DNA from 3 places in the Arthrobacter sp. MDT1-48-3 genome. Region 1 is predicted to be linked to each of the others. Evidence: predicted binding sites of a transcription regulator. Region 1 holds the regulator's gene; each other region holds the start of a gene.
What was found. Region 1 encodes LexA, which represses DNA repair genes until DNA is damaged. Its sites were predicted from a motif close to TCGAACANNTGTTCGA; they were not measured.
Positions count from the first base shown of each region.

Region 2: a site for LexA is predicted at 7,972-7,987, ahead of ACX80L_RS07080 (HNH endonuclease signature motif containing protein). Genes of this name have one in related genera too.
Region 3: a site for LexA is predicted at 3,544-3,559, ahead of ACX80L_RS10575 (HNH endonuclease signature motif containing protein). Genes of this name have one in related genera too.

Region 1 is NZ_JBTNDL010000008.1:38,219-48,685, forward strand. Features, by position in the region: gene hisB (imidazoleglycerol-phosphate dehydratase HisB) at 1-561, opposite strand, end outside; gene ACX80L_RS15000 (histidinol-phosphate transaminase) at 706-1,743, opposite strand; gene ACX80L_RS15005 (LysM peptidoglycan-binding domain-containing protein) at 1,902-2,363, opposite strand; gene lexA (transcriptional repressor LexA) at 2,746-3,459, shown strand; gene ACX80L_RS15015 (ATP-dependent DNA helicase) at 3,582-5,660, opposite strand; gene hflX (GTPase HflX) at 5,653-7,236, opposite strand; gene ACX80L_RS15025 (class I SAM-dependent methyltransferase) at 7,357-7,965, shown strand; gene dapF (diaminopimelate epimerase) at 7,997-8,953, opposite strand; gene miaA (tRNA (adenosine(37)-N6)-dimethylallyltransferase MiaA) at 8,958-9,869, opposite strand; gene miaB (tRNA (N6-isopentenyl adenosine(37)-C2)-methylthiotransferase MiaB) at 9,866-10,467, opposite strand, start outside.
Region 2 is NZ_JBTNDL010000002.1:474,821-485,287, reverse strand. Features, by position in the region: gene ACX80L_RS07110 (purine-cytosine permease family protein) at 1-222, shown strand, start outside; gene ACX80L_RS07105 (alcohol dehydrogenase catalytic domain-containing protein) at 219-1,316, shown strand; gene ACX80L_RS07100 (TetR/AcrR family transcriptional regulator) at 1,497-2,114, shown strand; gene ACX80L_RS07095 (hypothetical protein) at 2,225-2,464, shown strand; gene ACX80L_RS07090 (sulfatase-like hydrolase/transferase) at 2,684-4,234, opposite strand; gene ACX80L_RS07085 (sulfatase-like hydrolase/transferase) at 4,544-6,076, opposite strand; gene ACX80L_RS07080 (HNH endonuclease signature motif containing protein) at 6,272-7,960, opposite strand; gene ACX80L_RS07075 (SRPBCC family protein) at 8,324-9,115, opposite strand; gene ACX80L_RS07070 (ArsR/SmtB family transcription factor) at 9,112-9,690, opposite strand; gene ACX80L_RS07065 (GntR family transcriptional regulator) at 9,956-10,467, opposite strand, start outside.
Region 3 is NZ_JBTNDL010000004.1:130,069-140,535, reverse strand. Features, by position in the region: gene polA (DNA polymerase I) at 1-1,124, shown strand, start outside; gene ACX80L_RS10575 (HNH endonuclease signature motif containing protein) at 1,392-3,530, opposite strand; gene ACX80L_RS10570 (GNAT family N-acetyltransferase) at 3,980-5,281, shown strand; gene ACX80L_RS10565 (MFS transporter) at 5,395-6,627, opposite strand; gene ACX80L_RS10560 (ATP-binding cassette domain-containing protein) at 6,714-8,357, opposite strand; gene ACX80L_RS10555 (ABC transporter permease) at 8,354-9,184, opposite strand; gene ACX80L_RS10550 (ABC transporter permease) at 9,177-10,118, opposite strand; gene ACX80L_RS10545 (ABC transporter substrate-binding protein) at 10,141-10,467, opposite strand, start outside.

The sequences.
Region 1 (10,467 bases):
TGCACGCAGCGCCCGGGCCAGGGCCTTGAACTGGGCCTCGACGATGTGGTGCGGATCGCGGCCCGCGAGGACGGTCACGTGGAGGCAGATCTGGGCGTGCAGCGCGATCGCTTCGAGGACGTGGCGCGTGAGGGATCCGGTGAAGTGCCCGCCGATGAGGTGGTACTCCTGCCCGGCGGGTTCTCCCCCGTGCACCAGGAAGGGCCGTCCGGAGATGTCGACGACGGCGTTGGCGAGGGCCTCGTCCAGCGGCACCGTGGCCTCGCCGAAACGGCGGATGCCCGCCTTCGTGCCCAGGGCCTGCCGGAGGGCCTCGCCGATCGCGATCGCCGTGTCCTCGACCGTGTGGTGGACGTCGATGTGGGTGTCACCGGAGGACCTGATGGTGAGGTCGATCAGGGAGTGCTTCGACAGGGCGGTGAGCATGTGGTCGTAGAACGGCACGGTGGTATCGATGGAGGACACGCCCGTGCCGTCGAGGTCGAGTTCCACGAGGACGCTGGACTCACTCGTGACGCGCTCGATGCGGGCCGTACGGCCGCTGGCGGCATCAACTGTCATTGCATTCCTTCTGTTCGCCGGCGGTCGGCCGGGCGCTGATCGGCAGTGGTCGGGAGGGCTGGGTGGCGCGGGGCCGGGAGGATGCGGCGCTCCGAACCCTTCAAGTCTAGGAGGACCGGGCCGGGCGGGGCGCCGCGGTACCGGCTACAGCAGCTTCTTCAACGCTGTGAGGAACACCGTGGTCTCCCGCTCTGTTCCGGCGGTGACGCGCAGGGAGCCGGGAATGCCGACGTCGCGGATGAGCACGCCTGCGTCCAGCAGGCCCTCCCAGACCCGGTGGGGATCCTCGAGGCCCGAGAAGAAGACGAAATTGGCGTCCGACGGAGCCGGCGAGAGCCCGAGGTCCTCGAGTTCCCGCACGATGCGGTCGCGCTGCACCTTGATGGCCTCGACATTGGACAGCAGCGTCTCTGCGTGGGTGAGTGCGGCGTTGGCCGCCGCCTGCGTGATGGCCGACAGGTGGTACGGAAGGCGGACCAGCCGGAGGGCGTCGGTGACCTCCGGGGCGGCGGCGAGGTACCCCAGCCGCGCCCCCGCCAGGGCGAAGGCCTTGCTCATGGTGCGCGAGACCAGCAGGCGCGGTCGGCCGGGGAGCAGCGTGAGCGCGCTCGGTGTCCCCTGCTGGGCGAACTCGCCGTACGCCTCGTCCACGATGATGATGGCCCGCGCGTCCTCGCCGGCCTCGTACGCGGCCTCGACGACGTCGAGCCCCAGTGCCGTGCCGGTGGGGTTGTTGGGAGAGCACAGGAAGACGACGTTCGCATCCGAGGACCGGATGGCGCGGGCTGTCGCGTCCGGCGTCATCGAATAGGCGGACCCGCGCTCGGCGGTGATGTAGCGGGTTCCCGTCCCGCTGGCGAGCAGCGGGTACATCGAGTACGTCGGCGGGAAGCCGATCGCCGTGCGTCCCGGCCCGCCGAAGGCCTGGAGGACCTGCTGCAGGACCTCGTTCGACCCGTTGGCCGCCCAGAGCTGCTCGGGCGTCAGCCCGTGCCCGAGGTAGTCGGCGAGGTTCTTCCGCAGCTCGGTGAACTCGCGGTCCGGGTACCGGTTCAGCCCCGTGGTGGCTTCGGCGACGGCCTGGACGATGGCTGCATGCACGTCCGCCGGTACACCGTGGGTGTTCTCGTTGACGTTCAGCAGGATCGGCACATCGAGCTGCGGTGCACCGTAGGGGTGCATCCCGACGAGGTCATCGCGCAGGGGGAGGTTTGCCAGGGCATCGACGGAGGAGGGCACCGGTCAAGTTTAAGCGATGACGGCCCTCGCAGCGAATGCTGCACGTCGGGCGCCTGGACCGGCCCTGCCCGGCAGTGCGGGAACCGATGCGGGACCGGGGGCTAGCCCTCGGCCGGTATGGAGATACTCTGGCCGGCCTGGACGACGGACGAGCGGAGATTGTTGAGCTCGACCATCTCCGTGACGACGTCGCGCGGGTCGCGATCGGGGGCGTACCGCACGGCGAGGTCCCACAGGGTCTCGCCCGCGGCCACGTTGACGTCGACGACGGACGAGGAGACGGGAGCCGATTCCCCGGCCTGGGCCTGCGAGGTCAGGAAGGCCCCGAGGAGGATCAGGGCGGCGACGCCCAGCGCGATCGGCAGGCCCACGAGGAGCAACCGCCCCCGCCGGGTGAGGGTCAGCGGGCGCTCCGGTTCCCGCGACGAGAGCTGGTGCTCCCCCGCCGACACGGAAGCCGGCGCGGGAGTCGAAGGAGCCGCGACGAGCCGGAGGTGGACCCCCGGCCGGGCGGGTGCCAGTGCCAACGCCGTACTGCCCTGCGGTGCTGGTGCCTCTGTCATCGGCCTACCTCTTTCCCTTCGAATGTTCCGTGTGGAAACGCAGCGTGTTTCGAACACACGTTCTAATTCAGCTGCGCTTATTTCTAGCATCTACGGACGATGCTTGTCGAGACTCGCTCGAACATATGTTTGAAAACCGCCCCGGACTGGCCTAGCGTGAACAGCACGGTCCATCACCGGCGTGTCCTGCTCCTGAGCCGCAGGCCTGCCGGTGATGGTCCCAAGACAACCATCCGCCACTGACAGAAACGGCTCCCACTGCGCGGGAGCCGCACGGCGGATACGACGGGATGCGCAGTCCCAGGCGAAAGGCACACCAGTGGTGGAACCAACACCGGCAGCGCGGCAGGAATCGAACATCGCCGACGTCCCCACCGATGCCGTGCCCCTCTCGGCCGGGCGGGGACGCCCGAGGGGCCGCTCTGTGTCGAAGGGGCTGACGGCGCGCCAGCTGACCATCCTCGAGACCATCCAGCGCTCGATCGCCGACAAGGGCTACCCGCCCTCCATGCGGGAGATCGGCGACACGGTCGGGCTGGCCAGCCTGTCGAGCGTGACGCACCAGCTCTCCCAGCTGGAACGGCTCGGCTACCTGCGACGGGACCCGAAGCGTCCTCGCGCCATGGAGGTGCTGCTGCCCCTGACGCTCGCGTCGGAGCCGGTGTCCGCCGGCGCCTCCCCGACGGACCGCAAGCCTGCGGGCGAGCACCAGATCGCCGTCGACACCGCCCTCGTGCCGCTCGTCGGCCGCATCGCGGCAGGCGGGCCCATCCTCGCCGACCAGGTCGTGGAGGACGTCATGCCCCTGCCGCGCCAGCTCGTCGGGCACGGGGACCTCTTCATGCTCAGGGTCTCCGGGGACTCGATGGTGGATGCCGCGATCTGCGACGGCGACTGGGTCGTGGTGCGGCGGCAGCAGAGCGCCCAGAACGGCGACATCGTCGCGGCGCTGCTTGACGACGAGGCCACCGTGAAGACCTTCCGCCAGCGTGACGGTCACACGTGGCTCCTGCCGCAGAACACGCGCTACGAACCGATCCTGGGCGACCACGCCAGCATCATGGGCAAGGTCGTCTCGGTGATGCGCGCCCTCTAGGAGGCGCTCCGGCGCGTCGTCGGCGACGCCGCCGAGCGCTTCGGCGTCCCTCCCGGCGCCGACGTAGCAGGCGAACCTACCGGGCGCCCTCCAGGAGGCCTACGGATACGGCGGGACGGGCGTCAGCGGCCCGAGAGGCGTTCGAGGATGCCCGTGACCGTGGCGCGGTCGGTGGTCGCCCAGAAGGGCGGCAGGGCCGCCCGGAGGAACCCGCCGTACCGTGCGGTGGCGAGGCGGCTGTCCAGCACTGCCACCACTCCCCTGTCTCCCGCCGCCCGGATGAGGCGACCCGCTCCCTGGGCGAGCCGCACGGCCGCGTGGGTGGCGGAGACACTCATGAATCCGTTGCCACCGTTCCGCGCGACGGCCCTCGTCCGGGCCGTCATCAGGGGATCGTCGGGTCGGGGGAACGGGATGCGGTCGATCACCACCAGCCGGCACGACGCCCCCGGCACGTCGACGCCCTGCCACAGCGACATGGTCCCGAACAGGCAGGTGTCGGGCTCGTCGGCGAACTGCGTGACCAGTGCGCTGAGGGAGGACTCCCCCTGGCACAGGATCTCGAAGTCGACCTTCGGCCGGAGCGCCTCGGCCGCCTCCTCGGCGGCCCGTTTGGACGAGAAGAGGCCCAGAGCGCCCCCGCGTGAGGCCCTGAGCAGGACCAGCAGCTCATTCAGCTGGGCGTCCGACGTGCCCCGCTCGGGTTTGGGCAGGTCCTTCGCCACGTAGAGGACGCCCTGGCGCGGATAGTCGAAGGGGCTCCCGACGTCCACGCCGGTCCAGGCGGGCGCACCGGGACCGCTGAGGCCCAACGACCCCGCCACCGGACCGAACTCCGAGCCGATGGCGAGCGTCGCCGACGTCAGGATCACGGTGTGGTCCTCGAAGAGGCCTTCCCGCAGCCGTCCCGCCACCGAGAGCGGGGCGACGTTCAGGGTCGCCGGTGCACTCTCGTCGGGCTGCGCATAGCCGGCACCCGGTGTGAAGGTGCTCGGGCGGGATGCCCAGACCACTTCGTTGAGATCCGGTGCCGCGAGGATGCGCTCGGCCAGCTCGAAGACCAGCGTCGTCCTCGAGCGGGCGACCTGCCGGCCACCGTCGGCGTCGGCCTCCGATTTGCCGTCCGTCTTCGTGTCGGACAGGGCGGCCCGTGCCGCGTCGCGGACCTGCGCCAGCGACTGTTCGAGATCGTCCGGCAGGCCGCCGGGCAGCAGGCCGGACGGGATGAGCTCGGCGGAGGCCTCGAACGCTGCGGCCGCGGTGTCGAGGGCGCCGGTGCTGATGGAGGCGTGGCGCCGCAGGGCGGTCGCCGCGGCCATCACCATCGAGGCGGACAGCTGTCCGGACACGGCGCCCGTCACCCGGTCGTGGAGTTCATGGGCCTCGTCGATCACCACGACGTCGTATTCGGGGAGCACGGCAATGCCCTCGAAGGCGCTGATCGCGAGCATGGCGTGGTTGGTGATGATGATGTCGGCGTCGGCCGCGGCGGCCCGGGCCTTCTCGCTGAAGCACTCCTGGGCGACAGGACAGCGGGCAGCGCCGAGGCACTCCATGCTGGAGACGGAGACCTGGCGCCACGCGCGGTCGTTCACGCCGGGCACGAGGTCGTCGCGGTCACCCGTCGTCGTCTCCTCCGCCCACTCGCGGAGACGCACCACGTCCCTCCCGAGGGCCGATGCGGGGGCTCCACCGCCGGCAGGGGAAGGATGGGGGGCAGCGTCCTCGCCCAGGCTGAACAGGGCGTCCGGGGCGTCCTCCTCGGGAAATCCCCCGCCGGTCTTGTGCAGGCAGACGTAGTTCGAGCGGCCCTTGAGGAGCGCGACGTCGACCGGGCGTGCGAGCGCGGGCCGCACCGCGTCCAACAGGCGCGGGAGGTCCCGCCCCACGATCTGCGCCTGCAGGGCGAGCGTCGCCGTCGAGACGACCGACGGACGGTCGCTCTCCAGGGCATGCGCGAGGAGCGGCACGAGGTAGGCCAGGGACTTGCCCGTCCCGGTGCCGGCCTGCACGAGGAGGTGGTCGCCGGAGCGGATGGCCTCGCTCACCTGCCGCACCATCTCGTGCTGGCCGGCGCGCATCTCACCGCCCATCGCCGCGACGGCGGCGTCGAGCAGTTCCAGGGCCTGCCGGGCCTCGGCGGAGTGGTGCGCCGCGTCCGGCGCCGCGACCGCAGCACCGGACCGCACGCTCTCACTCATGCCGGACGTACGGCTCCAGCTCGGCTGCCAGGCCCTCCCGGACCATCACCTCGAGGCGCGTGCCCTCGTCGGCGTGCTCCATCCCGAGGATCTCGACGTCCTCCTCATGGAGGCGGCTGACGACCTCGCCGTGCGCGTAGGGCACCAGCAGGTCGAGCTTGACGCCCGGACGCGGGATGTTCGTGCTGATCAGCTGACGGAGCTCGGTGAGCCCTGCGCCCGTCCGGGCCGAGACGACGACCGAGCGCTGCTCGCGCTGCCGCAGCCGTTCGATGACGAAGGGGTCGGCCGCGTCGGCCTTGTTGAGGACGATGATCTCGGGCACCTTGCGGGCGTCGACCTCGGTCAGCACCGCGCGGACGGCGGCGATCTGGCCTTCCGGATCCGGATGCGAGGCGTCCACGACGTGCAGGATCAGGTCGGCGTCGGCGACCTCCTCGAGGGTCGAGCGGAACGCCTCGATCAGCTGCGTGGGGAGCGACCGGACGAAACCGACCGTGTCGGCCAGCGTGTAACCGATGCCGTCCGGCGTCTCCGCCCTGCGGATCGTGGGATCCAGCGTCGCGAACAGCGCATTCTCGACGAGCACGCCGGCGTCGGTCAGCCGGTTCAGCAGCGACGACTTCCCGGCGTTGGTGTACCCGGCGATCGCGACGGAGGGGACCTGGTTGCGACGGCGGTTGGATCGCTTCGTCTCGCGCGCGGGCTTCATCTCCGCGATCTCCCGGCGCAGCTTGGCCATGCGCGTGCGGATCTTCCGGCGGTCGAGTTCGATCTTCGTCTCACCGGGTCCGCGGGAGCCCATGCCGGCGCTCGCGCTGCCGACCTGGCCGCCCGCCTGGCGGGACATCGACTCGCCCCAGCCACGCAGGCGCGGCAGCAGGTATTCGAGTTGCGCGAGTTCCACCTGGGCCTTGCCCTCGCGGGACTTGGCATGCTGCGCGAAGATGTCCAGGATCAGCGCGGTCCGGTCGATGACCTTGACCTTCACGATGTCCTCGAGCCCACGGCGCTGCGACGGCGACAGTTCGCTGTCGACGATCACGGTGTCGGCACCGGTCGCCTGCACGATGTCCTTCAGCTCCTGGGCCTTGCCCGACCCGAGGAACGTGCCGGGGTCCGGCTTGAGCCGGCGCTGCACGATCCCGTCGAGCACCTCGGACCCTGCGGTCTCCGCGAGGGCGGCCAGTTCCTGCAGCGAGTTCTCGGCATCCTGCGCCGTGCCCTCGCTCCACAGACCGGCGAGCACGACCCGCTCCAGCCTCAGCTGCCGGTACTCGACCTCGGTGACGTCCTCGAGTTCGGTGGACAGTCCCGCGACACGGCGGAGCGCGCGGCGCTCGGCCAGGTCCTCCTGGTCCCCGTCCGCGTCGGAGGGCACTTCGTCCTTCGACAGCGCGAGCGCGCGCGACCGCCAGGTCTTCTCCACGGGCGGTGCGGTGTCGCCCGTCTTCTGAGGTCCGTTCGTCGCCTTCGCCGTGGCAGCTTCGTCGCTGGCGAGGATCCGGTCGATGACGGCTTGGATCTCCTCCCGGCCCATGTTGGCTCCGGTGGAATGTCCGTGATTCTCGGTCATGGTCTCCCTAGGTGGATGTCGTCCAATTCTACGGCCGCCGGAGGGACGCCTTCCAACGAATTCTCCCAGCGCGAAAACTGCCCGGAGGGTGCCGCGGACCGGGGCACTAGGCTTTCCTGCATGGAGTCACAGCACTATTTCAGCGCGCAACCGGCCGGACCCGACGTCCGCCGCCCCCTGTCCGTCGTCCTCGCCGGCGCCCGCCGCGACCTGGTGACGTCGTCGGGCCTGTTCAGCCCCGACGGCGTGGACAAGGGGACGGCGATCCTCCTCGACACCGTCCCCGAGCCCGAGGGACAGCACCTGCTGGACATCGGCAGCGGCTGGGGTCCGATCGCCCTCACCATGGCCCTGAAGGCTCCTGCGGCGACGGTGCATGCGGTGGACGTGAACGAGCGCTGCGTCGCGCTGACGGCCGAGAACGCCGAACGGTTGGGGCTCTCCAATGTGGTGGCGACGACGCCGGACGACGTCGACGCCGACCTGCGCTTCGACACCATCTGGTCCAATCCGCCCATCCGGATCGGTAAGCAGGAACTGCATGCCCTGCTCCTGCGCTGGCTGCCACGCCTGGCCCCGGACGGACGGGCATGGCTCGTGGTGCAGAAGAACCTCGGTGCGGACTCGCTTCAGCGCTGGCTCGGCGACGAGTTGCCCGAGGGTTTCACCGTCCGCCGCGCCGAGACCTCGAAGTCGTTCCGCATCCTCGAGGTCCACCGGCCCGCCTGACGACTCCCGGCCGCTCCCGCCGCTCCCGCCCTCAGCCGGCGGGCAGCAGCATGCCGTCGGCGACGAGTTCGGCCGGTCCGCTGAGCTGGACGTGCTCGCGGCCCTCGGGCCCGTCGAAGAACGTCACCCCCACCACCCCGCCCGGAACGGCCACGAGCCACCGGGCCGGGGCACCTTCGCCGGCCCAGTACCGGGTGGCGGCCGCCGCTGCGCACGCGCCGGTGCCGCACGACTGCGTCTCCCCCACGCCGCGCTCGTGCACGCGCATGGTGAGTCGCCCGACGCCGTCCTCACCGACCAGCGGATCCGCGGGGACCACGAGCTCCACGTTCGTCCCGGCCGGTGGTAGGGGCTGCACTACCGGGGCGTGGTACAGCTCGGTGCGCTCGAGGTCGGCCCGATCGGCGAGTGCGACGACGGTGTGCGGGTTGCCCATGCTGATGGACAGCGCCGGGCGTTCGACGTCGAGCCCGCCGATGTCGACGAGGGAGTCCATGCCGCGCGCGACGGCCGCGTCCGGGAAGATGAACTCCCACGGCCCCATGTCGACCGCGTAGCCGTCCCCCGACCGTGTCACGCGCTTGACGCCCGCACGGGTCCCGATGGCGAGTTCGCCGCCGTCGGGCAGGTCGGCGACACCCTTGGCGAGGAGGAAGTACGCGAAGACACGCACGCCGTTGCCGCACATCTCCGACAGGGAGCCGTCGCCGTTGCGGTAGTCCATGAACCATTCGGCGTCGGGCTCCGTCTGCAGGAGGGCGCGTCCCTCCGGGAGCACTGCCGATCGCACGGCGCGGATGTACCCGTCGGCACCGATGCCCCGGTGCCGGTCGCAGAGGCCCGCGACGAACGCCGGATCGGCAGGTCCGGTGCCCTCGGGATCGAGCGTCAGGACGAAGTCGTTGCCCGTGCCGTGTCCCTTGGTGAAGGACAGGCCAGACGTCGGCCGGGCAGCGGGGGCAGGGGCATCAGCGGGGAATCCGGTCACCGTCCTAGGATATGTCCCCCGGTGCACGGACGATCCCGACGGCCCGCTCGAGGAGTCCGGGCTCCTGCCGGTCCAGCCAGGACACCCGCGGGTCACCGCGGAACCAGGTCAGCTGCCGCCGGGCGAAGCGGCGCGTGGCCGCGATGGTGTCCTCGACGGCGTCCGCCTCCGTCATCGACCCGTCGAGGACGCGCAGGAACTGCCCGTAGCCGAGCGCCCGCGACGCCGTCCGCCCCTCCCGCAGCCCGGAGGCGGCAAGGCGTTCCACCTCGTCCGCGAGGCCGGCCCGCACCATGGCGTGCACGCGGTCGGCGAGCCGCTCGCGCAGGATCGCGCGGTCCACCGCCAGCCCGATCTGCACGGCGGGCTGGTGGTACTCGCGCCGCGGCATGAAGGCGCTGAAGGGCCGTCCACTGACCTCGAACACCTCGAGGGCCCGGATGAGCCGACGGTCGTCGTCGATCCGTTCCGCGGATGCGGGATCGACCGCGCGCAGTCGCTCGCGGAAGGCCGCACTGCCCCCGGCCGCCAGCACCGCCTCGAGCCGGGTGCGCACGGCCGCGTCGGTGGGCGGGAACTCCAGCCGGTCGAGGGCCGCGCGGAGGTACAGTCCGGAACCGCCTACCAGGATGGGGACGCGGCCCCGGCTGCGGATGTCCGCGATGACGCGCCGGACCTCCTCCTGGTACGCGGCCACGCTGGCTTCCTCGGTCACGTCGAGGACGTCCAGCAGGTGGTGCTCGATGCCCCTCCGGTCCGGCAGGGGCAGCTTCGCGGTGCCGATGTCCATGCCCCGGTAGAACTGCAGGGCGTCCGCGTTGACGACCTCGCCGTCGAGCCGGTGCGCGAGGTCGACGCCGAGGTCGGACTTGCCCGAGCCGGTGGGACCGACGACGGCGACGACCGGAACGGTCAACGGCCGCTCCCCCGCACGGGCAGGGACGGCATGCCGAGGGAGACGGACCGGGGGGCGCCGTCCGGGCCGGCGGGCACGCCACAGGAGTCGGCCTGGCTCCTGTCCCATGCATCGCCGGCGCGAGAACGCCGGAGCGAGTACTGATCGGACGTCGGGTCGGACAGCAGGTGGAACGACGCCGCCTCGGTGACGGGCAGCGTGACGAAGTCGCCCGGCCGTGGCGCGGCGGCGCCCTCGGGGACCGAGAAGTGGACGAGGCGCTGGTCGCGCGCCCGACCGGTGAGCCGGTGGGTCTCGCCGCCCTTGCGCCCCTGCTGGTCGGTGACGAGCACCTCGACGAGCGTGCCGACCTGGCGTGCGTTCTCCTCCCGCGCGATACGGTCCTGGAGGGCGGTGAGCCGCTCGAAGCGCTCCTGCACCACCGCCTTGGGAAGCTGCTCCGGCAGGTCCGCGGCGGGGGTCCCCGGGCGCTTCGAGTACTGGAAGGTGAAGGCGGTGGCGAAGCGCGACTGCTCGACGACATCGAGGGTGGCCTGGAAGTCCTCCTCCGTCTCGCCGGGGAATCCGACGATGATGTCCGTGGAGATGGCCGCCTGCG
Region 2 (10,467 bases), on a different contig from region 1:
AACTGGGCCGGACTCGGCGCCGTCGCTGCCGGGGCCGTCTTCTACCTCGTGATCTACAACCCGGTCACGCTCACCACCCAGCCCGTCTTCAGCTACATCACGGCATCCTTCCCCTCCGCCGTCGTCGGGGCGATCGTGTACTACGTGCTCGCCCGGGTGCTCTACGTCCGCCGCGGCGTCGGCGGCTATGCCCGGGTGGAGAAGGCCGGGAGGAACGCATGAGCCGCCCCGCACAGGCCGCCGTCCACCGCAGCGGTTCCCGGGACCTCGAACTGACCACGGTCGACGTCGCCGATCCCGGCCCGGGCACCGTCCTCGTCCGGATGGGCGCCTCTGGTGTCTGCGGATCCGACCGCCACGTGCTCGACGGCGACTGGACGCTGCCCTCACCCACGGTCATGGGCCATGAGGGCGCCGGTACCGTCGAGGCGATCGGCGACGGCGTCACCGACGTCGCGCTGGGGGACCACGTCATCCTGTCCTGGTTCTACCCCTGCCGGCGCTGCACCGCCTGCCTCTCCGGCAAGTCGTACGTGTGCACGGGCAGCCGGTCCGAGGAATGCCTGCTGCCCGACGGCAGCACCCCGCTCTCGCTCGACGGCGACCGCGTCTTCCCGTACCTGACCGTCGGGTCGATGAGCGAGTACGCCGTCGTGCCCGAGGCCGGAGCCATCCGCATCCCCCGTGAGGTCCCGTTCGACGTCGCGAGCCTCATCGGCTGCTCGGTCGCGACGGGGTTCGGAGCCGTGGTGAACGACGCCGGCGTCGAGGCGGGCACGTCCGCCGTCGTCGTCGGCACCGGCGGTGTGGGGCTCTCGATCATCATGGCCCTGCGACTTGTCGGCGCGAATCCGATCATCGCGGTGGACCTGAGCGAGGAGAAGCTCGCCGTGGCAAGGGACTTCGGCGCCACCCACACGCTGACGCCGTCCGCGGAGCTCGCTGAGGAGATCCAGGGCCTGACCGGGGGAGGCGCGGCCTATGCCTTCGAGGCGATCGGGCGGGTCCAGACCATCGAGTCCCTTCCCTCCCTCATCGCGCCCGGCGGCAAGGCCGTCATCGTGGGTCTGCCGCCCGAGGACAGCCCGGTCTCCATCGACGCGTTGCTGCTCGCCGAGAGCGGCAAGTCGCTCATCGGCTCCAACTACGGGTCCACCGTGCCGGGTCGGGACTTCCCGCGGCTCGCGGAGCTGTACCTCGCCGGTCGATTGCCCGTCGACCGGCTTATCTCGCACCGGATCGGCCTCCAGGAGGTCAACGAGGCCTTCGACGCGATGCGCAGGGGGGAGCGAGCCCGTAGCGTGATCGTGTTCTAGTCATCCGACGGCGACGGCGACGGCGACGACGACGACGGCGATGGCGACGACGACGACGGCGATGGCGACGGCGGGGGGCGGAGCCGTCGGCGGGCACAGTCGTCAGCGGGCCGGAGCCGTCTTCGGGCACAGTCGTCAGCGGATACAGCAGTGCGGCGATGCCGCCGAGTCAGGGGGAACATGGGGCGGCCACGCCAGGCGATCCTGTCGCCGGAGAAGATCTATCGGGCGGCTCTCGAGCTGGTCGACGAGTTCGGGGACTTCACGCTGCCGGGACTCGCGAAGCGGCTCTCCGTCAGTCCGTCGTCGATCTACCACCACGTGCAGGGACGGCCGGAGATCATCAACGGGATCCGGTCCGTCATCGGAGCCGACGCCCTGGCTGCCGGGGACTTCTTCACGGCCGGCCCCGCGTGGCAGGACCGGGCCGCGGCATGGGCCCGCAGTTACCGCAGCGCGCTGGGCCAGCACGCGAAGTGCATCCCGCTGCTCGTGGGTGAGGCGGTGACGGACCGGGCGACGCTCGAGATCTACGAGCACCTCGCCGCACTGTTCGTCGAGCAGGGCTTCGCGCCCGACGACGTGGTGGTGGCGGTGACCGTGCTCGACAGTTTCATGCTGGGCTCTGCCCTCGATGTGGCGGCGCCCGAGTCGGCCTGGCTCGCGGATGCCGAGGCCCAGCCCGCGCTCCACGGAGCGTTTGCGCGGGCATCCCTGGCAGGACCGCGCGCCGACATCAGCTTCGAGGTGGGGGTGACGGCGATCGTCGCGTACCTGCAGACGCTGGCCCGGAACTGAGGGCGACGGCGATGCTCGCGCCGGCAGCTCGGAGATCCTGCGCAGCTGACAAGAACTTCTAGCGGCTCAGTGCAGCCTGGAACGTCGTAGCGTCCGCCTACCCTCTGGGTATGACGACGATCTCGAAGGGGTCCAGCCGGACGACGCCGTGTCCTCGATGCGGCCACGAGGCCTGGCCGATCGCCTACGGCATGGTCCCGCCCTCCGTGCAGGAGGAGAACCCCCGCGTGGTGTACGCGGGCTGCGTGATGAGCGAGGAATGGCGTCCCGATCCTGCAACCGGTGAGCCCCGGTACGGGACGCCCGAGTGGGAGTGCCAGAAGTCCGGGTGCCGTCACCGCTGGTGGTGAGGGAGCCTGCGGCGTAGATCGAGCGACGCCGGAGCGACCCGGATCGCGTCACGCCGGATCGAGCGACGCCGGATTGAGCGACCCGGATTGCGTTAGGCCGGATCGAGCGACGCATCTCGAGCGTCACCGGATCAGCGACCCGGATCGCGTCACGCCGGATCAGCGACGCAGATCGAGCGACGCGGGTCGCGTTACGCCGGATCAGCGACCCGGGTCGCGTTACGGCGTGCCGTCCTCGCCGGCCCAGGCCCGGGCGTAGAACTCGGGGGACAGGGCGTCCAGCAGTTCACCGTAGGCGCCGGCCTCCATCGCCTGCGCCGAAGTCTCCGGGACCGACGGCGCGAAGGCGGACACACCCAGCCCGGCCTCGCGGCCCTGCAGTGTCAGGCCCGCCGCCTCCAGGATTGTGGGGTACAGGTTCAGCTGGTCCACGCGGGGGTGCAACGTGCTGTCGCCGTCCGCGCCCGGTATCCAGATCCGGTTGAAGATGGTGCGGTTGCTGTGGTTGTCGAGCTGCTCGTGGAAAGCGTCGCCGGCACTCATGTGCTTGAGGTGGTCGCCCATGATCACCACTGCGGTGTCGTCGAGGTAGCCCTTCTCCTCCATGTAGTCCACGAAGCCGGCCATGAGGGTCATGGAGCAGGAGAACACGGAGGTGACCTCACTGTTCGTGTCCACGTCGCAGTAGTCGTAGACGTGCACCGGCTCGTGGGTGTCCAGCGTCAGCAGGGAGAGGTTGAAGGGCTGACCGGTCCGCTCCGCGTCCGCGTGCAGTTGATCGATCTCGTCCTTCGCGTGCTCCAGGAGTCGTTCGTCGCTCAGGCCCCAGTCGCTGCGGAAGTTCTTCACCGGTTCACCCGCGGCCCGCCAGTCGGCAAGGCCCTTCACCTCGGAGTAGCCGTGGCTGCCCAGGAACGTGTCCTTCGCGGCGAACGAGGAGTTGGCGCCGCCCAGGAAGACGTTGGTGTAGCCGTGGTCGCCCAGGACATCGCCCAGGCAGGTGATGCCGCCCAGGTAGGTGTCGACGTCGTCACCGTCCGTCGAGGAGGAGCTGCTGTCTCCTGCGGTGCCCAGGCCCTTCAACGGGACTCCGCACTGCGTCGAGGTGATGCCCGCCATGGTCCAGCCCCCACCCCGATACTGCTGGAGGTCGTCCACGCTCTGCCAACCGTCGGACTCCCTGGTTGCATCCTTGAGGGAAGCGAAGGCGTCCTTCTCGAAGAGCTGGTCGTCCGCGAGGGTGGCTTCACCGGATTCGAGGTAGATCAGCACCAGGTTGCGCTTGTCCTCGTCGCCGGTGACGATCGGTTCCACGTAGTAGTCGCCGAGGTCGTACTCGGAGTTCGCAGCTGCGATGTAGTCCTTCACCCCGACCGAGCTCGCGAAGGCCGTGGTGCCTCCGACGACGACGGCTGCCACCAGGGCGGTGGAGAGGGAGCGCATGACCCACCGGCGGCGAGGGCGCACGATGTCGCCCAGGTTGCGGTGCTTGCGGCGACGGCGGGACTGCCAGAGTGCGATCCCGAGCGTGAGCAGCAGGGGTACGACGCCGATGCCGAAGACACCGATCCAGACGAGGCCGCCACCGCCGTCGGTCTCTAAGGAGACGAGGTTCAGGAGCATCTGACCCACCGAGATCTCGCCCCAGTAGTAACGGATACCTGCGGCGGCGATGAGCAGCGCGAGCCCAGCCCAGATCAGGACGTAGACCAGGACGCGTCCAAGGATGACGCCGACCCGTCGGGTCACGTGCAGAATCCGGCCGAGCATGGCAACACCTCGCGTTCGGGATGCCCGCGTGGTCGCCGCACACCCTTGACATTCGCCCCGTTCTCGGGCGGAAAGATTTTAGTACCGTCAGGCTACCTGTTCAACCTGAGTTCACCCCTACTTCACCCGCTGCATCGTGCGGCATGCGACCATTCCGGTGGTCGATCCGGTGCCGGAACCTTCTCAGCAGTGAGCGCTCCCACCGGCCGCTCGTGGGACCAGGAGGGCTGCGGGTTCTCGTGGTCGGCCCCAGCGCCATCGATGACTGCTCCGCGCCATGCCCGAGGAGCGGGCGGCCCTTGCGTCGCCCTACTGCCCGATGTCCTCACCGGCCCAGGCTCTCTCGTAGAACAGTGGGGACAGTGAGTCCAGCAGTTCACCATAGGCGACCGACTCCATCGTCTGCGCCGACGCCTCCGGGACGAATGGCGCGAAGGCGGACACCCCCACCCCCGCCTCGCCATCCTGCAGTGTCAGGCCGGCCGCCTCCAGGATCGTGGGGTACATGTTCATCTGGTCCACGCGGGGGCGCAACGTGGTGGTGCTGTAGTCGTCGCCCGGTATCCAGAACCGATTGAAGATGGTGCGGTCGGCATCGTCCAGCTGCTCGTGGAACGGGTCATCCGCGCCCATGCGCTTGAGGTGGTCACCCATGATCACCACAGCGGTGTCGTCGAGATAACCCTTCTCTGCCAGGTAGTCCACGAATTGCGCCACCAGGGTCATGGAGCAGGAGTACACGGAGGTGACCTCGTCCTCCGTGTCCACATCGCAGTAGTCGAAGAGGTGTGCGGGCTCGTGGGTGTCCAGCGTCAGCAGCGTGAGATTGAAGGGTCGACCGGTCCTCTCCGCCTCGGCATGCAGCTCGTCGACCTCGTCCCGGGCGTAGGCCAGAAGGCGTTGGTCGCTCAGGCCCCAGTCGCTGCGGAAGTTCTCCTCCGGCTCACCGGCGGCACGCCAGTCGAAAAGGCCCTTCTGCTCCGAGTAGCCGTGGGTGCGCAAAAAGGTGTCCTTTGCGCCGAAGGCGGCATTGGCGCCGCCCAGGAAGACGTTGGTGTACCCGTGCTCGTTCAGGACATCGCCCAGGCACGTCACCCCGCCCAGATAGGTATCCGCATCGCCACCGAGAGCATTGGTCTGAGGGCCTCCGCCAGGGGAGGCCATGCCCTTCAACGGGATGCCGCACTGCGTCGCGGTGAGGCCGCCCATGGTCCAGCCTCCGCTCTTGTACTGCTGGAGGTCGTCCACGCTCTGCCAACCGTCGACCGCCTTGGTGGCTCCCTTCAAGGCAGCGAAAGCGTCCTTCTCGAAGAGCTGGTCGTCCGCGAGGGTGGCTTCACCGGATTCGAGGTAGATCAGCACCAGGTTGCGTTTGTTCGCGTCGCTGGTGACGGTCGGCTCCACGTAGTAGTCGCCGAGGTCGTACTGGGAGTTGGCCGCCGCGATGTAGTCCCTCATACCGACGGTGGTGTCGAAGGCTGTGGTGCCGCCCAGGACCACCACGGCCACCAAGGTCGTTGAGATGGTGCGCGATTTCCACTGCGAGCGACGAGGGTGCTTACGGCGTTGGACGTACTGCCAGAGAGCGATCCCGACGGTGACGAGCAGGGGAGCGACGCCGATTCCCAGGATGGCGACCCAGACGATGGCTCCGCCCCCGCCGTCGGTCTCTACGGAGACCAGGTTCATGAGCATCTGGCTCACGGTGATCTTGCCCCAGTAGTAGCGGATGCCGGCGGCGGCGATGAGCAGCGCGAGCCCGGCCCAGATCAGGACGTAGACCAGGGTGCGTCCCGCGACGACGCCGACCCGTCGAGCCACCTGCAGTGCTTCGTCAGCCAAGGCAACACCTCGCGTTCGCAGATGCCCGCGTAGTCGCCGTAGACCCTTGACATCCGGCCCGTCCTCGGGCAGAAGAATTTTAATACCGTCAGGCTACCTGTTCAACCAAAGTTCACTCGTTGTTCACAATTGGTACCCTGCGGCACGTCGTGAGCTGTACCCTGCTGCGCTCGGCCAGCGGTGCCCCGCGAACCCTCAAGCAGAGTTGCTACGGGCAGTAGGTTGCGCGGCTTCGGCGTCGAGTAGTTGCTCGTGGACCGCCTCCTCCACCTGCCAGTACCTGTTTCTTCGCGGGGTCCGACCCGGATCGACGTACGTCGGCGGAGTGAACCAGGGGATGCCGTGCTTCGATTCGACCGTCCACTTCCCTTCGTGCACCACGTGATGATGACGTGAGCACAGGAGGACTCCCTGGCTGATACTTGTTGTTCCTCCTGTGGCCCAGGGCGCAATGTGGTGGGCTTCGCACCAGGTTGCCGGGATCGAGCAGTCGGGGAAGGCGCAACCCTTGTCCCTCGCAACGAGGCCGCGGCGCAGATGTGGAGGGAAGAGCCGCTGTGCCCGACCGATGTCGAGGATCTGGCCCTTGCCGCCGAGGACCAGCGGGATGATGTCGGCATCACTGGCCAGCTTCCGGATGCTTCGTACGCTGATCTGCTGCCCGAACACAGCGTGACCGGCCCGCTCCATCTCGCCTACGAGGTCCGAATAGCTGATGGTCACCATGACCTGGGGGCGGTGTCCGCCTGATGCAGACAGCCCGTCCGTCGACAGGGCGATCCTGCACGCAGACACCAGGCCGTCGAGGAGGCTCTGGGGGCGCGTCGGCCGGGCGTCGTCGCGGGCGTCACGTGAACCTGAGTCGTCCCCTCCTGTGGAGCTCCCTCCGGCGTCGCTTCCACCGGTACCGCTCCAGCCTGCGTCGCTCCCGCCGGCGCCACCCTCGCCTGTGCCGCCCCATCCACTCTCACCGGCAACCCCGACGGTTCTGATCCCAACCGCCGGGTCTCCGATGGCCTCAAGGGCGCTGGACTTTCCCCTCGGATTCGTCGCAGTGTTCATGGCGGTCACCAGATGCTCGAACTGCTCATCGGTTGCGCCGATCTCCAGAAAATGCAAGCCGTTCCGTCTGCCCTTGAGGAAGACACCCTGTCGTGCCCGCAGTACCTTCTCCGTAGGCTCCTGCCCGTCCTGGTCGAGTACACCTTCCCAGCGTCGCGCCAGAACGCGCAGGAGGTCCTCGTCCGACTCCATCGCCTGCAGCGTGAGGTGGCGCTCCATCGACTCGAGCTGCCGTGGAGTTGCGACGGTACGTACCCGCTGAACCGCGTCATGGACGATCGAGACCGCGCGTCCACTGACCTCGCCCGCGTTCGCTGCGGAGCCGAGGATGGGCATCGGAGCGGGAGTGGAACAGCCGCTCGCAGCGACGCCGGGCAGGACGCCTGCCGCAAGTCTCAACCGGCGGTTCGCCTCGAATCGGCTGATCCCGAGTCGGGCTCGCAGGAAGTCGGCACAGGTCCTGAATTCGGGATGTCGGGCCTTCTTGTCCCGCTGATCGGCATCTGCTGAAGGAGTTCCGGCGATGTCCCCGGAGCCTTCGCCGTCGACCTTCGACAGGCTGAGCTCCGCCCGCACAATGAGCGACCCGCAAGCGTCCTGCTCGCCGATGCTCACAACGTCGTGGTCCTGAGCGGCTCGAGCGGCAATGATTTGCAGATAATCGACGATCTTCGAGATCTCCTCGATGGTGACAAGCGCTTCCACGACGTCACTCTTGGGGAGGAGGAGGTGGTGCTCTGCCAGGTCCTGACCGAAAGCGAGCAGCTCGGACCGAATGGACTCCAGTGGAGTATCGGGATGCTCGAGCGGTGTAACGGCCATGACTCATTTTATCGAACGTACGTACTAATCCCGCTTCCTCCGACCCATTGTGGAGGAGAAGTCAGGCACCTCTCCTCCACAGTCTTCGAAGGAGCCCGGCCGCTGGCGCCGCAGCAACGCCGAGGTGGCGGGCAGCACCACAGCAACGTCGAGGTCGCGTCGAGTGCCGCAGCAACGCCGAGGTGGCGAGCAACGCCATCGCAGTGCCGAAGTCCTGCTCACTAACGCAGCCATACCGAGGCCGCGGGCATCGACACCAAAGCCGGGATGAACGGCACAGTCGAGGTTCGGTCCTTCACGCCTAGGGGCGGGCCCGTCGGCGGAAGGGGTCACCCCTTGAGCGCAGCTAGCCCGCCCGAACTGTCAGGCCGGGACGCTGAGCCCCTGCAGCCAGGCCTGCCACGCCGGCTCCTCGCGCTGCACGTAGTCCGCCGCGTCGGCCGAGAACAGATACGCCCGTACGCCCACGGTCGCTGCACTCTCGCCCTCGCCGTGAGCGAAGACGCTGAGCATCCCGGGTACCGGTGCGGTGATCCGGATCAGTACCTGTCGCTCACCGACACGCTCCACCGTGCCGGTGGTGCCGCGGACCTCGACCGCTGCGCCCTCATCGCCCAGGCCGAGCGCACCGTGCAGGGTGGCCCAGAGTGTCTGCGGGTCTCCGGGGTGGGACGCGGAAGCCTCGAGCTGAGTGACCTCCTGGCCGGGGAAGTGCGTCAGGTACAGGCGCAGGTTGTCGAAGAACGGCATCCAACTGGTGCTCATGTCATCCCAGAACTCCGACTCCCAGGCATCACCGGTCCCGAAGCCGCTGCTGGTGACGTGCACGATGCAGGTGCCGCCCGAGCGCGCCTCGACGAGGAATTCCGACGTCAGCGGGCTGAGCGCCTCCGGGTCCTTGCCCATGAGGGCGGCCCAGTCCTCCTCGTACTCGATGCGGCGCGGCGGGTCCCAGCGGGTGACCTGACCGTCCGAGCCCATCTCGGGACCCATGGCGAAATGAAGGGAACCGCCTTCGCGCTCCTCCATCTCGGTCGGCAGGAACCAGGCACTCATGCCCTTGGCGGTGGCGATGGCCTGCCAGACCTGCTCCGGGGTCCCCGGGACCTCGACGCTGAATTCCAGGCGGTACGGGACGTTCGGGGTCGTGCTCATGACTTCTCCTCGGGAAGGGGGTGGGCGGCGACGACGAGCCGGTGGGGGAGCCCGTCGTCGTGGTGGTAGCGAGCGGCCAGGTCGAGCACCGCGGCGGTCAGGTCGTCCGCGAAGGCGGCCCTGTCAGCCGCGGATCGAAAACCGATCTGCGTGTCGATGGTCAGCGTCGGCAGGCGCTGACCGGATGCGCCTGCCCGGCGCGCCAGGGCGCCGACCTCGCGCATCAGCCGGCCGGCCAGCGCGACGAGGTAACCCGCCGACAGGTGATCATTGTTGGCGTCCGGATCGGCCGCGGACCCGCTGACCGCCGCAGGTGACACGACGTAGGACGCAGCCGACGCCTGCAGCACCCGCTCGGTGATGCCCCCGTGCCGGCGCTCCTCGAACAGTTCCACGAGGCCGTGCGTCTCGAGCGTCCTGAGGTGGTAGTTGATCTTCTGGCGTGCGATACCGACCCGGGCGGCGAGCCCGGCGGCGGAGGCCGGAACGGCGAGCTCGCCGAGCAGCCTGGCTCGGACCGGATCCAGCACAGCGGCGGCTGCCTCAGCGCTCTCGATGACTTCGACGTCGTACATGCCATCATCGTGCGCTCGACAAGAAAAATTGTCAATGGGTCTACTCCGCCGTAAGGAAGAGAGAAGGTGCCGGAAAGCAGCTTCGAGACCAGTCGAGGAACAGGCGAAACCCCGATGACCGGCACCGCACCCGAGGAGAGCGCAAGGAGGCCTATGTGCTCACGCCGTATCGACCCGATCGGGTGAGATCAAGAATGGAACTGGCCACCGAGGGACGATGCCGGGGCCGCCGGGAGCGCGGAGCGGACGGCGGGTACCACCGTCATCAGGAACTGCTGCGCGACAGATCGTCGGCGAGGCGGAGCAGATCGGCTCCCAGCCGGCGGGCGCGATCGGCGACCGCGTCCGGAGTGTCACCAGCCGACGACGGCGAGAGGCCGCCTGTCACTGCCGGTGCCGGAGGCTCATTCTGGATGTCGATGTCGAACACAACATGGTCGGGGTGGTGCCAGGTCGAGAAGACCTCCACGGGCCGGCCGTCCTGGTCGAAGCTCGTTCCCTCCAGGAGGAGGACGGGCGACGACGCCTCCAGCTGCAGCAGTCGCAGCAGGTCTCCGTCGCCCGGTACCGCCCGGATCTGCCGCTTGCCGGACGTGATCCGCACGCCGAACTTCTCACCGAGTACCGCATGGAGTGATGCGTCCCGCAGGGACTCGGCGTCCAATGTGGAGAAGACGGGTGCCGGCAGCCACGTATGGATGACGGCGATGGGCACACCGTCAGCCGTCCGCAGCCGCTCGAGCGCGAGAACCTGCGGGGTCCCGAGGACCACCGTCG
Region 3 (10,467 bases), on a different contig from region 1:
AGACGATCAGTGCCGCCGGAGCCGAGGCGTACCGGATCATCGGCAAGGAGATCAATCTCGGCTCGCCGAAGCAGCTGCAGACCGTCCTGTTCGACGAGCTCGAGCTGCCGAAGACCAAGAAGATCAAGACGGGCTATTCCACTGACGCCGACGCCCTGACGGACCTGATCGCCAAGACGGGGCACCCCTTCCTCGAGCAGCTTCTCGCCTACCGCGATGCACTGAAGCTCCGCCAGACGGTCGAGGGGCTCCGCAAGGCGGTGGACGACGACGGCCGCATCCACACCACGTACCTGCAGACCATCGCGGCGACAGGTCGGCTTTCCTCGACCAATCCGAACCTGCAGAACATCCCCGTCCGTTCCGACGAGGGCCGCCGCATCCGCGAGGTGTTCGTCGTCGGGCAGGGACGCAACGGCGAGAAATTCGAGAGCCTGATGACGGCCGACTACTCGCAGATCGAGATGCGCATCATGGCGCACCTGTCCGGTGACGAGGGACTCATCTCGGCGTTCCAGGAGGGCGAGGACCTCCACCGCTTCGTCGGCTCGCACATCTTCGGCGTCGCGCCGGAGGAAGTCACCAGCGCCATGCGGTCCAAGGTGAAGGCGATGTCCTACGGGCTGGTCTACGGCCTGAGCTCGTTCGGGCTCTCCAAGCAGCTCAACATCTCGGTGGACGAGGCGCGCACCCTCATGCGTGACTACTTCGAGCGCTTCGGCGCGGTGCGCGACTACCTGCGCGGCATCGTGGAGCAGGCCCGCAAGGACGGCTTCACCTCCACCATCGAGGGTCGGCGCCGCTACCTGCCGGACCTGTCGAGCGACAACCGGCAGCTCCGCGAGATGGCAGAGCGGGCGGCTCTCAACGCGCCCATCCAGGGTTCGGCTGCGGACATCATCAAGAAGGCCATGCTCGGCGTCGACGACGCACTGACCCAGCGGGGCCTCGCGTCGCGCATGCTGCTGCAGGTGCACGACGAACTCGTGCTCGAGATCGCCGAGGGTGAGTCCGAGGAGGTCGAGGCGCTCGTGCGGCAGCAGATGGGCGCAGCGGCGGATCTCTCCGTTCCGCTCGACGTCTCGGTGGGCACAGGAGCAAGCTGGCACGACGCCGCCCACTAGGTGTAGTGCACCGGGGACGACCTGAGCGTCCGCGGACCAGAACGAGGTGTTGCGGTGCTCCGGTCCGGTCTGGCTTGGTCCGGTCCGGTCCGTTCTGACCTGTGACGGTCTTGTCGGATCCGTAGCGGTTCTTCCGAAGCAGGGCTGATCTGCTCACGTCCGTTCCGGTCGAGCAAGTCGATCGAGTCAATTCGGTCGATCAGGTCGATCAGGTCAATCCGGGCGGTTCAGGTTGGGTCATGTCGGGTCAGGTCGGACTACAGCGGTTCAGGTCAGTACCTCTCTGTTCCCGCTCGGGTGGGTCTGTTCCAGTCTGTTGCAGCCAGGGGTGGTCTGTTCCGGTCTGTTCCAGCCATGGGTAGTCTGTTCCGGTCTGTTCCAGCCAGGCCTCGTCTGTTCCGGTTGGTCCCAGCCGGGCCTCGTCTGTTCCGGTCGGTTCCAACCAGGCCTCGTCTGCTCCGCCCTGTTCCAGGCAAGGGTGGCGGGGATGCCCCGGGTCATGTCGTGGAGTGGTTCGACGGGCCGTCGTCCTTGGTGGTGTGATTCATCGTGCAGCTGTTCGTGGTGCAGTAGTTCGTCTCGAACGATTCGTCCGGTATGCGAGTAGGTGTTGGTCCGGGGAACGCCTGCCCGGCCAGGGTATCCGGGCGCGCGGAACCAGGGAATGCCGCCTCGGGGCTCTATCGTCCACATGCCCTGGTGGATGAGGTGGTGGTGTCGTGAGCACAGCAGCGCTCCGTTGCCGATGCTCGTTCTCCCGCCGCGGGACCAGGGGTCGATGTGGTGGGCTTCGCACCAGGGCGCCGGGATGGTGCAATCCGGGAAGGCACAGCCCTTGTCACGGGCGACCAGGGCTCGACGCAGGTGGGGTGGGAAGAGGCGTTGGGCTCTCCCGAGGTCCAGGACCTGACCCGCACCGCCGAGAACGATCGGGATGATGTCCGCGTCGCAGGCGATCCGCCGGATGGTCCTGGCACTGGCCTGGCCGGCGAAGACCGTGTGACCCGGCCGCTGCCCTGCCCGCTGCGTCTGACCGGTGAGGCCCCTGGCGAGGTTGCCGGGGAGGTCCAGGGTGAGGTTCTGGGTATGTTCGATGAGGTCCTGATAATCGATGGTGACCATCACCTGAGGTCGGTGGCCGCCGGTTGCGGGAAGACTAGTCGTGCTCAGGGCGATCTTGCACGCGGAGACCAATCCTTCGAGCAACATCTGAGCCCTTGTTGCTCCCTCCGGGTCACCGTACAAATCCGTGTTTCTGCCTGAATCTGATCCCCCACCCCAGCCGGAGCCTGCACCGGAGCCTGCTCCGGAGGCTGCGCCGTAGCCGGTGTCTGATCTTGGCCCGCTCTCGGCAGCAGCACCGGAGGCGCCGGATTCGCCCGCGCCTTCGGCCGCAGGGCCGAGGCCGTCGGCACCGGCACTGGCCGTACTGGCGCGGTCGGTGTGCATGCGCGGATTGGTGGCGGTGTTCATGACGGTGGCAAGGTGTTCGAACTGCTCGTCGGTGGCGCCGATCTCGAGGACGTGCAGGCCATGGCGGCGGCCCCTGAGGAAGACGCCCTGGCGAGCCCGGAGCACCTTGTCGGTGGGTTCCTGCCCGTCCTGGTCGAGGACTCCTTCCCAGCGGCGGGCCACGACCCGCAGGACGTCCTCGTCGGACTCGACCGCCTGCCGGGTCAGGTGGTCCTCCATCGACTCGACCTGTTCCGGAGTCGCGAAGGACTGCACCCGTTGTACTGCCTGGGACACGATCGTCGCGGCCCGACCGCTGACCAGCCCCGCCTCCACCACTGCACTGAGGGTCTCCAGCCGGGCAGGCAGCGCCGCACCCGTTGGCGACATCTGGCACAGCACCAGGTCCGCCAGGGCCAGCCGGCGTCGGGCTTCGGCACGGCTGATCCCCAGAGTCCCGCGCAGGAAGTCCGCGCAATCCCTGAATCCATCCGGTGCTGCACCCGCCCGCGACCCCCAGAAGGATCCCGTGGCGCTGCCGACACCCAACGACGCGGTACCCCACGAAGCGGTGCTCGAGGAGGCGGTACCCGCGGAGGCGGTGCTGCAAGCGGCCGGAATCGGAGCCTCGGCGCGAATGGCCTGTTCTGCCCGGGCCAGCAGCGACCCGGGTGCGGACGTACTCCCGGACGTACTCCCGGACGTACTGCCGTGATCGGGTTCGTCGACCCGGTAGTGTTCCTCGGCGAGGCGTGCGGCGAGGACTTGCAGATGGTCCACGACCCTCGAGACACGTTCGATGTCGATGATGAGCTGCAGTGCCTCCGGCCGGGAGGGGACACGGCCTTGCCGGCCCAGCTCTCGGGCATACTCCGTGAGCGCAGCGAAGGCCGAGTTCAGCGTACCCACTGCAGTCGGGGTCTGCGCGGAACACTCGAGCGGGGCAATGGCCATACCCTGAATTTTATCGAACACGCGTACTATTCCGCGTGCTCCTCGGCCTATGTGGACAACGACAGGACGCTCCCTATTTTCATGGAATCGGGGTGCGATCGCTCACGAAATCAGAGGTGGGGCGCCGTCGTCGTACTCCTCCCGACGCGAGCGCGCGAAGAGGCGTCCCGGCCCCTCCGTCGGACGGTGTCGTCGGACCATGCCCGGCCCGAGCGCCCGAAGACACACACCGTCCCTCCGCCGGACGGCGTCGTCCTCCCGCGCTCAGCACAGGAGCCTGGAAAGGCATTCCGGCCCTCGAGCCGGGCGCCGTCGTCGTACTCCTCCCGATGCGAGCGCGCTAAGAGGCGCCCCGCCCCCGCCGCCGGAGGGCGTCGTCCTGCCACCCCTGAAGTCGGCGCCGACGGCGCCCCTGGTCCACGCCGGACCGCCGCGGCTAGGGTGGTGGAGTGAGCCACAACACCGCACCCGACCTGCACACCGAGATCTTCAGCCCTGCCGCCGACGAGGACGTCACGGCGGACGGCCGCTTCACGAAGTGGCTCGATGCGGAGGGGATCGGGTTCCACGAGGGCACGTTCGATCCGGAGGACATCCCGAAATTCCTCGGGGCGTACCAGGCGGACCAGCGGGTCCTGTGGGGCGTCCACGATCGTGCCCAGCCCGCCGAGGCTCTCGGTGCGGACCATCCGGTGGCCACCTACGGCACGATGGTGCATCCGCTCAACGTCGGAGCGGGACAGATCGAAGCCCACCAGATCACAGCTGTCACTGTCCGGCCGAGCCACCGGCGTAACGGCATCCTGCGCTCCATGATGACCAGGGACCTTCGGGAGGCCGCGGAACGGGGGCTCCCGCTGGCCATCCTGACCGCGTCGGAGGCGACGATCTACGGGCGCTTCGGATTCGGCTGCGCCACGTTCACGCAGGCCGTCGAGGTGGACGTCCGCGAGCGGTTCGAGGTGACGGCACCGAGAACCGGTACGACGACGCTGGTGGCCCGGGAGCACGCAGTGCGCCTCGCCGAGCAGATCTTCGCAGGCTTCCACGCCGTGACCTTCGGTTCCGTGGACCGGCAGTACGCCTACCCGCGCCGCGCCTCGGGCGAGTGGGGCAGGGAACGGCCGGTCGAGGACCGCAACGTGCGGATGGCGGTGCACTACGACGCCGAGGGGACGCCGGCAGGGTACGTGTCCTACCGCTTCGCAGGCTGGGACACGACGCCCTACACGATGAAGATCGTGGATCTGGTGGCAGCCACACCCTCTGCCTACCTCGAACTGTGGCGGTACCTGGGATCGCTCGACCTCGTGCAGGTCGTCACCTGGGACGGAGCGCGGCGGGACGACCCGCTGCCCTGGGCGCTGCGCGACCGGCGCTGCTACGACGTGAAGGGGACCGAGGACGTCCTCTGGGTCCGCCTGCTCGACGTGCCGGCCGCGCTCGGCAGGCGCTCGTACCGTGGGAGCGGCACGATCGTCCTGGAGGTCCTGGACGCGCTCGGGCTCGCCGGCGGCTCCTACGTCCTGACCGTCGTCGACGGCGTCGCCCAGATGGAGCACGTCGAGGCCGCGGCGGCACCCGACGCCACCCTCACCATCAATGCGCTCGGCTCGCTCTACCTCGGGGGGGTGTCGGCTTCAGCACTCGCAGCGGCCGGCGCTCTCGACGCTGCAGCCGAGGACGCTGTCGAGCTCCTCGACACGCTGTTCGGACGCTCCGAGGAGCCGTACTGCATCACGCATTTCTAGATCCGCCTCCAGGCGGAGCGTCCGATCGGACCGAGGGTGTCTGCGAAGCGCGCCGCCGACGGCCGATCCGAGGGTGCAGGAAGAAGGGGTTGTGAGCCGATGCCCGTCGGAGGTCACGCCGCCGTGGACGGCAGGGGAAGGAAACGGGGGAGGAAGACAGCGGCAGCCCCGCTGAGGAGGACCAGGAGCACCCAGCCGGAGGTGCTGCCCACGGTGTCCCGGAGCACACCTATCAGCGTGTTGCCGCAGACCACGGCGAGGCCTCCGCAGCTGGTGAGGAGCCCGTAGTAGGCACCCAGCGGCCGTGCCCCGGCGAAACCTTGCACCTGCTGCAGCCCGGCGGGCCCGACGAGCATGCGTCCGAGGCTGAGGAGGACGACGAGACACACCGGTCCGGTGGCCGCCGGGAGTCCGGGCACGAGGTGCATGCCGGTGGTACCGAGCAGCGTGATCAGCAGAAAGGCCACGGCGATGCACGAGAACCCGGCCCGTAGCGCCGCGACCGTCCCCATCCTCGCTGCCACGGACGACGCCGGTAGTTGGAGTGCGATCGTCAGGATCGAGGCGATGGTGAACAGCATGCCCAGAAGTCCGGCGCCCGCCCCGCTCTGCTGGAGTTCGAGAGGGAGCGTGAAGTACAGCTGGTTGTACGCGAGGAGGTTGATGCCGAAGAACGCGCAGAACGCGAGGAAGCGACGCTCCCGCAGGCAGGCCCAGGTGTCATGGCCCCCGGCTGCTGCCCGGGGCGAGGGGGCCGTCGTCGGAAGCCCCCGCGGCATGATCAGCCAGAGGACCACTCCCACCGTGAGGAAGAGGCAGGCGGCGGACCCGGCGACGATCGGGAAGCCGAGTGGCAGGAGGCCGGTCCCGACCAGGGGCCCGGTGACGGCGCCCACCTCGCCGAACAGGACGAGCCACGCGAACAGACTCCGGCGCCGGCTGCCGTCCGCTGCGCGGGCTCGATCGAGTGCGCCGACGAGCCCCTCGACGGCGGGCGAGAAGAGGGCGCCACCCATGCCGGTCAGTACGGCGCCCAGGAGGAACGGCCAGAAGCTGTCGGCCGCGGCCAGTCCGCAATAGCCCGCCGCCCGGAGCACGCAACCGGACAGGATGCTGCGGCGAGGGCCCCACCGGTCGGCGAGCACCCCTCCAAGCAGGAACAGGCCCTGCTGGCTGAAGGTCCTCACGCCGAGTACGACGCCGATGGCGGCGGCACCCAGCCCGAGGTCCTCGGACATGACGAGCGCCAGGAAGGGGACGACGGCGTAGAAGCCGATGTTGAAGACCAGTTGGGTGGACAGGAGCACCGGTGCGCCGCGCTGAGTCGTCGAGGGAGCAGGGATCATCGGGAGAGATCACCGGAGGCGGAGCGTGTCACCCGGGGTGGTCCGGAGCACGGGTGGCGCGGGCAGCCGGTCCCGGCAGCGGCGCGTCAAGCCTCGTCACGGGATGCCTTTCCGTCCGGCGCCCGGACCAGCCCGGGAGCATGCAGAGCCGCCCAGAGTCCTTCGGCGCGACAGGGGATCGACGCGGCGACGAGCGTCCGGCTGTGCGGGTGCAGGGGCGTGGCGAAGAAGTCCCGGGTCTGGGCAACCTCGACCACCCGCCCCTGCAGGATGACGGCAACCCTGTCGCACATGTACCTCACCACGTCCATGTCATGGGAGATGACGACCAGGGAGAGGTGGTGCTCGCGTTGCAGGCGGAGCAGCAGATTCAGGATGGTGCGCTGCGAGAGCGCGTCGAGTGCCGAGGTGGCCTCGTCGCAGATCAGGATCCGTGGCTCCAGGAGGAGTGCCCGGGCGATGGTGGCTCGCTGGAGCTGACCGCCTGAGCACTGGCCGGGATGCCGCTCCAGCAGGCTCTCGTCCAGGTCCACCTCCTCCATCGCAGCACTGATCCGGTCGTCCCGTTCCCTGGGCGTCAGTTCCCGGCGTGCGTGAAGCGGTGCGCGGAGGCTGGTCCGCAGGGTCATGCGGGGGTCGAAGGCGCTGTGCGGCTCCTGGAACACGAGCTGCACGGCGGTGATCCGGTCTCCACCGGCGCCGTCGGGAGAACGGGTGATGGACCCGGTATCGACGGATTCGAGCCCCACGACGGCTTTCGCGAGTGTGCTCTTGCCCGACCCCGACTGGCCCAGGATCCCGAGGATCTCTCCGCGCCTGAGGGAGAGGGAGACGTCCTCGAGGGCGGTATGGCGTTTTCCCCGGGGTGCCGGAAAGCTCTTGCCCACCCCGTCCAGGACCAGGATCTCGCGTTCTGCGGAGGGCTGACGACGTCGGGACTCGGGCGCGAGGCGGGCGGCTGTCAGCAGCTCCCGGGTGTACGGGTTCCGGGGTCGGGCGAGCAGCTCGCTCGTGACGCCCTCCTCGACGATGGATCCGGCACTCATGACCAGGACGCGGTCGGCGTATGCGGCGACGGACGCGATGTTGTGGGTGATGTACAGGATGCCCAGTCCACGTTCCCGGCGTTCCCGGTCGAGCAACTGGAGGATCTGCCGTTCCAGGACCTTGTCCAGCGCGGAGGTGGGTTCGTCGGCCAGGAGCATCTCCGGTTGCCCCGCCAGCGCCACGGCCGTCATGGCGCGCTGGGCCATCCCGCCCGAGAGCTGGTGCGGATAGGCCTTGAGGCCCCGGGCCGGATCCGGGAACCCGACCTCGGCGAGCAGTTCGAGGGCCCTGCTGTACGCTCCCACTCCCCGGAGGCCCGAATGCAGTCGCAACGGTTCCCTGAGGTGCTGTCCGACGGTCCGGTTCGGATTGAACATGCGCCCGGGTTGCTGGAACAGCATCCCCAGCCTGCCGCCACGTACACCGTTCAGTTCCTGCTCGGCGGCCCGGGTCAGGTCGAGGTCACCGAGCCGGATGGACCCGCCGGTGATGGCGAGCCGAGGCGGCAGCAGGCGCAGGCAGGACATCGCGGTGAGCGTCTTCCCCGAGCCGGACCCACCGACCAGCGCCACGAACTCACCGGGACCGACCGAGAGGGAAACGCCGTCGAGCAGTGGCGCACCCCGGCTCCCGGAGGAGTCGGTGCGGACGTCGAGACCGTCCAGGACCAGGCCCGCCGTCACGAGTCGGCCCGGGCGGGAAGGAGCAGGGGAGGTGCCGTTCTGCGCGCCGCACGCTGGCCCAGCAGGGTCACACAGAGTGCCACGGTGAAGATGACCACGCCGGGGGCGAGGATCCCCATCGGAGCGCGGTCCGCAAAGGGCTGGGCGGTAGCGATCATGGACCCCCAGTCGGCCTGTGGGGGCTGCACCCCCAGACCGAGGTAGGACAGGGCTCCCACACTGATCAGCAGGTGCCCGAACCGCAGCGCCGCCTGACCGAGGATGGGACCTGCCAGGTGCGGCAGGACATGCCGGAGGACGATGAACGACGACCGGCAGCCCACCACGCGCGCTGCCTCGACGAAGCCACGGGCGGAGACGTCGTAGGCGAGGGCTCGTGCCAGACGTGCGAAGGGCGTCCATCCCGTGACGGTCAGGGCGAGCAGCAACGGCCCGAACCCCGTCCCGAGCGCCGCCACGACGAACAGGGCCACCACCATCTCCGGCAGTGCGAGCAGGACGTCGTTCGTCCGGGTCAGGAACTCGTCCACCCAGCCCCGGCGCCGCGCACTCAGGACGCCGATGGCCACCCCCAGCAGGCAGGTCGACACGGTGGCGAGCGCCGCCACCGACATGGAGAAGCGGCCGCCGTCGAGGATGCGGCTCAGGGTGTCCCGGCCCAGATTGTCGGTGCCCAGCCAGTGCCCGGCGGACGGAGGAGCGAGGCGCTCGGTCAGATTCTGCTCCGCGGGCGGATAGGGCGCGAGCCAGGGCGCGAAGAGGACGACGAGGACGATGAGGACGAGGACGGACGCGGCGACGGTCGTTCCGGTGATCCGGCTACGCAAGGGAGGCTCCCAGCGCCGGGCTCAGGAACCGGTGGACGAGGTCGGCCGCTGTGGTGACGCCGACCGCGAGGACCACGACCACCACCACTCCGCCCTGCGCGAGCGGGATATCGCCGTTGACGACGGCATCGAAGAGGAGCCGACCCATTCCCGGGACGGCGAAGATGACCTCCACGATGACGGAGCCACCCAGGAGCCCCGCGAACCACACGGCGAAGAGCGTGGACAGGGGGACCAGCCCGTTCGGGATGACATGGCGGACCACCGACTGGGCCCGGCTCAGGCCCCGGGCACGCGAGGCCAGGACATGGTCCGCCGCGGCGCTGTCGATGATGCCTGCCCGGACCGCCGAGGTGAAGAAGCTGATGGGGCGCAGGGCCAGTGTCACTGCGGGAAGCACGGCGGACGACGGGTCGTTCCAGCCGGCGGTGGGCAGCACGGACAGTTCGAGGGCGAAGACCAGGACCAGCACGGGCGCCACCCAGTACTCGGGCATGGCGATGAGGGCCTGCGTGACAGTGGTGATGGCCTTGTCCGCCGCACTTCCCGGCCGGAGCCCGGAGACGATGCCCAGCGGGAGGGCGAGCGAGACCGCCAGTCCGAGCGACAGGACCACCAGGCTGAGGGTGACGGCCAGTGCCGGCAGCACCTGCTCCGCCACCGGGGTCCTGCTGACATAGGACAGCCCCATGTTGCCGCCGGCGACGTCGCCCACCCACCGCAGGTACTGGGCGGGAAGGGGGTCATTCAGGCCCAGGCTCTCGGCCAGGCCCTGGACGGTGGCCTCGTCCACCGCGTCCCCGGCCACCCGTGATCGGATGATCTTCCGCACGGGGTCCCCCGGGGTGAGGTAGGGGATGAGGAACACCGCGAAGGAGGACACCGCGACGGCGGCCACCAGGGTGGCCATGCGTTTGGTGATGAAGTGCAGCATGGAGGGGGTGTCTGCTGGAGGGCTAGGGTGCGGTCTTGGCGGTCTTCGCCGTCAGGACATAGCGGGAGAGCGGGTCCTGGACGTAGGAGAGGACGTTGGAGCGGACAGCGTCGGTGGCCTGTTCGTTCACGAGCCAGGCGTTGACGGCCTCGTCCTGGAGGATACGGCCGGCCTCGGCGTACAACGCGTAGCGCTCGGTCTGGTCCACGGTCGCTGCCGCCTCGGCGATGACGCCGTCGTACTCCGCACTGCAGAGATGGCTCAGGTTGTACGTGCCCTCGCAGGTGTAGTCCGCCGTGAGGAAGCCGATGGGATCGGCGATGTCGATCAGTCGGTTGCGCTGGCTCAG